Regions from separate parts of the Chungangia koreensis genome, predicted to be linked through region 2. Evidence: a T-box and tRNA genes for the amino acid it is inferred to sense, from the RefSeq annotation. Region 2 holds a T-box; the other holds one or more tRNA genes.

Region 1 (3,213 bases), 260 kb from region 2:
ATGCTGGTGCTGTATTGGGAAAACCTGCGTTTTTCCTAACTTTCTTTGGCGATGCATTAAAAGGGGCTATCATTATTGCAGTCGGCGATGGTATGCATTTTTCAGATTGGATAATCGCAATAGGCGGATTCTTAGTCATTTTTGGCCACCTGTTTCCGTTCTGGCTAAAAGGAAAAGGGGGAAAAGGTATTTCCACGTTCATCGGAGCTGGATTAATTTACGACCCTCTTCTTTTTTCGTTATTTGTAATTGGGGTTGCTGCGACCATTCCATTTTTAAAGAGTGCCACTCTTAGTATGGTTGCCGGCTATATTGTATATAGTGGAGGCATTATAGGTTTCGGCCACTATCCTGCCCTACCTTTCATTGCAGCTATTATATGTATCCTTCTTCTTCACAAGGAGAATCTAAAAGAATCATTGGAAACGTTACGCTCGACCTAAAACTATTCAATTGATAATAATAATTGAACAAATAATAAGAAAAATATTACCAGGTCCTACTACTTCATAGTATAATATAAGAAACTATACAAATAAGGATGTTATGCATTGGAAAAGAAACCATTAGCTTGGGTAGTCGACAGTACTGCTTTTATTACCGACGAATTGAAAAATCACCCGGATGTTTATGTCATTCCACTAAATATTCACTTTGGTGATCAACAGTACCAAGATGGAATTGATCTTACGCCAGAAGAACTGTATCAAAAAATTGAAACAGCAGAAGAGTTCCCGAAAACTTCGCAGCCGGCTGCCGGAGAATTTGCAAAAGTGTTTGAATCCATTAGTGAACGATACGATGCAGCCATTGCCGTCCATTTAACTGCCAAGCTAAGCGGAACACTGGCATCATCCATGGCTGGTGCGGAAATGACCGACTTCCCGGTCCATTTCGTGGACTCCAATTCCCTTTCAGTTGGGATTACGCGTCTTGTAGAGCGTGGGATGGAACTCGCGGAAACCGGTAAATCTCCTGAAGAGATTGCTGAAACTTTAAAAACATACACTTCTAATTTCCGGAACTACATTCTAATCGGTGAACTGGACCAACTTTACAAAGGCGGCCGAATGAGCGGTGTGCAATTCTTCCTTGGCAGCATGTTAAAAATTAAACCGATAGTTCAAATTACTCCGGAAGGCGAGCTCCAGGCCATCGACAAAGTCCGGTCAGAGAAAAAAGCTATGCAGTACTTAGTAGATCGAATTTCGGAGTCATATCAAAATGATGGAATTTCGAAAGTGTATCTCATGCATGGCGGCAGCCAGGATAAAGCCGATGAATTACAAGCATCATTGAAAGAGCAAGTACCATCTTTAGAAGTTGTGACAGGTGACATCAGTTCAACGTTAGGCGTGCACGCGGGACGTGGAACAGTAGCAGCTTTGTGGTTTGTAGAGAAAGATTAATATAGTAATGACTGAATTCCTCTTAGGAACGGTCTTGCCTTTAAAACTTAAAAAACCTTGCCCATCATCAATTGATGGACAAGGTTTTTCTTATGGAGACTATCGGGATCGAACCGACGACCTTCACACTGCCAGCGTGACGCTCTCCCAGCTGAGCTAAGCCCCCAAGCTTTTGTCGAAGCAATCCTATTTTAGGTTGCTCCATTATTTGCTACAATTGAATTATAGCAAGAGAAAGTATTGTTTTCAAGACGGGAAAGGATGTCAATCAATGCAGCATGCTGAACGCGAAATCTTGACGCCTGTGCAGCTTTGCGACCGGAAAGGACAGCTGAATCCAGCTGCCATCGGGTTTGCAAGGAAGCCGATGATCGAGAGTAATCTGTCGGGTAACTTCATGAGGAAAAAGAAGTGGAATTATTGGTGTATATTCGGTGAGGAAATCTTGTTTTCAGTTACGGTCAGCCATTTCGATTATGCAGCTCATTGTTCTGTTTACTTTTTGCACTATGAGACGCAGCGTTTCTTTGAAAAGACGGTCATCGTCCCTGTGGGCCGGAAACTCCATATGCCGGACCAAGTGCACGGGAGTTTACAATTCCATCATGCAGATCTGAACATCCAACTCCTACATATACAAAACGAAACACACATCACCGTATCGGTGCCTAATTTTGACAATGAAATCTTATTAGCTGATTTACATGTCATGCATCCTGAAGAGGATGATACGTTAAATGTTGTCGTCCCTTGGAGTCGTCAATTATTCCAACATACAGCCAAGCACCATTCCATGCCGGTAAAAGGGTTCGTTAAAATCGGTGATAAACGATACGATTTAAAAGAGGACGAAAGCTTTGCTGTACTTGACTTCGGTCGAGGCGTTTGGCCTCGAGAAACAATTTGGAATTGGGGTATGGCCTCCCAAATGGCAGGAAATCATCGCATTGGATTGAATTTAGGCGGAAAATGGACGGATGGCACCGGCATGACTGAAAACGCTGTATTCGTTGACGGGAAGATGACTAAAATTAGTGAAGATGTCATTTTCAACTACGACCGATCAGATTATAAAAAACGATGGACGATCCATACGAAATTCTCGGATACAGTTCAACTAACGTTCTCTCCCTTCTTTGAGCGGGAATCACTCACAAATATCAAACTCGTGAAATCTGAAATGCATCAGCTTGTCGGGTATTTTAACGGCCGGATCCGTTTGGAAGATGGATCCATCCTTCCAATCCAACAGTTGTTAGGTACGATTGAAGACCATCAAGCTAAATGGTAATTTTGCTATTAAAAAGGCACTTCTAAATAAAAGCTGAGCGCAGAACGCTCAGCTTTTTCTATTGATATAGTTATACATTCTTTCTGGATAATCAGTAAATATGGCTTCCACTTTAGTCTTAAGAAGAAGATCCACGTATTGTTCTTCATTGACCGTGAACACCCTTACCACCGCTCCTTTAGCCATTGCTTCTGCTGAAGCAGGTCTTAGTGAAGCGGGTAACGCCATATGGAGAGCATTTGCTGGAATTCGTTGGCCATACTCAAAAGCATCCACGAGCACCTCTACAAACAAGGCACCTGTTTCGATCTGAGGAACAGTCCGTTTAATTGAACGAATGGATACATGATCAAACGATGAAATCACAACTCGATCAGTAAGTCCCATTCTTTCCACTAATGCGACCACCTTGTCCCCCATTCCTTCATACGGAAACACATCTGATTTCAACTCGATATTGATATGATGATGACGTGGCTTAAACACTTCGAGCACTTCTTCAAGAGTCGGTAT
Region 2 (3,213 bases):
CCCATTTGTTTGGCTTCTTCCAGTCCACGATGAGCTATATCTACCTGAAGCTCTTCCCAGATTTTTTCGTTAACCTGACGCTCAATCTGTTCTAATTCTTCTTTCGTTACTTGTCCGAAATGTGTAAAGTCAAAACGTAAACGGTCTGGACCAACATAAGAACCGGCTTGGTTTACATGGCCGCCAAGTGTATCTTTTAGTGCTTGATGCAGCAAATGGGTTGCAGTATGGTTCTTTGTTGTCAAACTTCTTCTCTTCTCGTCGACTAATGAAACTGCTGGACTGTTAACCTTCATTTCCCCTGAAGTTACTACCACGGTGTGTAGGTTTTGTCCATTAGGCGCTTTTTGTACATCCTTTACAAATGCTTGGAAGGTATCGCTTTGAATCGACCCTTCATCTGCAATTTGACCTCCGCTTTCCGCGTAGAATGGTGTTACATCAAGGATGACCTTCACTTCATCGCCTTCATGTGCCAAATCTGCCAGTTGTCCATCCTTCAAAATAGCAAGTACCGTAGAGTTGGTTTCATTTGTCTCATATCCAGCGAAGCTGCTCTGTACTTTCAAATTAGACAATACTTCGGATTGGACTTGCATTGAATCGACATTTTGTCGTGCAGCTCTTGCACGCTCACGCTGATCTTGCATTTCCGACTCGAAGCCTTCATGGTCAATTGTCATGCCTGATTCCTCGGCATACTCTTCTGTCAGTTCAACCGGGAATCCGTAAGTATCGTACAAACGGAATACGTCTTTGCCAGGAATGACTGATTGGCCAGACTTACGTTGCTGTTCCATTACATCCGTTAGAATCGCTAATCCGTCATTTAAGGTTTCATGGAAACGGTCTTCCTCTGTTTTAATGACTCGCATGATGAAATCTTTTTTAGCTGAAACTTCCGGATAGTAATCTTCCATGATTTCACCGACAACTGGGACAAGTTCATACATGAACGGTTTTTCAATTCCTAATTGTTTTGCATATCGGACTGCACGGCGCAGCAAGCGGCGAAGTACATAACCACGTCCTTCGTTAGATGGAAGTGCTCCATCACCTATAGCGAATGCAACAGTCCGGATATGGTCTGCGATTACTTTGAATGCTACATCATCTTGATTATTTTTCCGGTAGCCTTTGCCTGAAATAGACTCGATTGCACGGATAATCGGCATGAAGAGATCGGTGTCAAAGTTTGTTGGAACGTCCTGGACAACTGATGTGATACGCTCAAGTCCCATGCCAGTATCTATATTCTGCTTAGGCAGCGGCGTATACGTATTGTCCGGATTATGATTGAATTGGGAAAATACCAAGTTCCAGATTTCTAAATAACGCTCGTTTTCTCCACCTGCATACATTTCCGGATCTTCCGGATCATTTCCATACGCCTCTCCGCGATCATAGAAGATTTCGGAGTTCGGCCCACTTGGACCTTCCCCTATATCCCAAAAATTCCCTTCAAGACGAATGATACGTTCTTCCGGAATACCGATTTCATCCCGCCAAATGTGATATGCTTCCTCATCTTCAGGATGAATCGTCACGGACAGTTTGTCTGGATCAAATCCGATCCATTTCTTGTCGGTTAAAAATTCCCAAGCCCAATGGATGGATTCTTTCTTGAAGTAATCCCCGATGGAAAAGTTCCCTAACATTTCAAAGAACGTATGGTGTCGAGCTGTCTTTCCGACGTTCTCGATATCGTTAGTTCGGATTGCTTTTTGGGAATTGACGATACGCGGATTGTCAGGAATTACACGTCCGTCAAAATACTTCTTGAGTGTTGCAACACCACTATTGATCCACAACAAAGACGGATCGTTGATAGGTACTAATGGTGCGCTTGGTTCAACATCATGCCCCTTTTCTTTAAAGAAATCGATATACATTTTTCTGATCTGCGCTGCTGTTAGCATGCTCATTTTTGGTTCCTCCTTAAGATTATTGTGGTTAAGGCAAATAAAAAAATCCCTCATCCCATAAAAGGGACGAAGGATTTATATGCTTCGCGGTACCACCCTAGTTGCAATAGTTGACTATTGCCACTCGAAACGCCTTAACGCGGCGAACGGCAGGGATTAGCTGCACTCAGGAGTAGCTTTCAGAACAGACTCTCCGGAAGTCCTTCCAGCCAAGGGACTTCTCTCTTTACGGTTAACGCCGTCTTACTTTCTCCATCAACGTATTTCTTATGATAGTACGAATTATATGCAAGAAAATTGACCTTGTCAATTCACGTCCTCTAAAAAATCATAAGGCGAAATTCCCGACATTCCGATTAAAGGATGAATGGATTTAAAATTTTCTGTTGTCAGTGAAAGATCTTCCTGAACTTCTGTCGGTTTTTCCCCTTCAGCTTCAACTACAGGGAGTTCTTCTAAACTTAACCTTTCGGAAAGGCTGGTCAAACGTTTCTGATCGTCATTCCGTTCAATCCCATATTTGAATACTTCAGGTTCTCCGCAAAGAATGAGGAAGTTCTTGCTTCGGGTGATCCCTGTATACAGAAGATTCCGCCGTAACATTTTACGATATCCCCGAACAACCGGCATAATCACTGTCGGAAATTCACTTCCTTGCGATTTATGGATCGAACAGCAGTATGCAAGTGTTATTTGATTTAGATCCTGCCTTTGATACGTAACTTCAATTCCATCAAACGAAACAACCAGCGTCTCCTGTTTTTCGACTGTTTCATTTGCCTTAAAAATACTGATCACTTCACCCATATCTCCATTAAAAACATTACTTTCTGGTTGGTTGACTAGCTGAAGTACCTTATCCCCGATCCGATAAATAGTTTCCCCAAATACAATCTCTTTCCTCTTTCCATCATTCGGGTTGACCATCTCTTGAATCATTTTATTTAACGCATCAATACCAGCAGGTCCTTTATACATCGGTGCCAATACTTGTATATCTTTAATGGACTGCCCTTTCGAAAGGGCACTTTTTAAAACCAGCTCCACAACCTGCGGGATCTGTTCCGCCCCCGCTTTTATGAATGACCGGTCCGAAGTTTTCTTGACGATATCATTCGGCAATTGCCCTTTTTTAATTTGGTGGGCTAATTCAATAATGGTAGAACCGGCACTTTGCCTATAAATATCAGTTAACTCCACCATCGGAATCTTACCGGAATGAAGAAGATCCTTCAACACTTGCCCAGGGCCGACCGGGGGAAGCTGGTCTTGGTCTCCAACAAAGATC

The links. A T-box is a leader RNA that pairs with one kind of tRNA and senses whether it is charged. The one in region 2 lies ahead of alaS (alanine--tRNA ligase), so its partner is inferred to be a tRNA-Ala.
Region 1: it has a tRNA-Ala gene. The T-box ahead of alaS (alanine--tRNA ligase) is inferred to sense a tRNA for this amino acid. The anticodon was not compared.

Annotation. Positions count from the first base shown of each region.
Region 1 covers NZ_JBHSEC010000019.1:196,019-199,231, forward strand. The annotation lists gene ACFOZY_RS10100 (glycerol-3-phosphate acyltransferase) at 1-443, shown strand, start outside; gene ACFOZY_RS10105 (DegV family protein) at 552-1,409, shown strand; tRNA gene ACFOZY_RS10110 (tRNA-Ala) at 1,503-1,575, opposite strand; gene ACFOZY_RS10115 (DUF2804 domain-containing protein) at 1,681-2,700, shown strand; gene ACFOZY_RS10120 (glycerophosphodiester phosphodiesterase) at 2,749-3,213, opposite strand, start outside.
Region 2 covers NZ_JBHSEC010000019.1:460,950-464,162, reverse strand. The annotation lists gene alaS (alanine--tRNA ligase) at 1-1,925, opposite strand, end outside; T-box leader at 1,985-2,193, opposite strand; gene recD2 (SF1B family DNA helicase RecD2) at 2,232-3,213, opposite strand, start outside.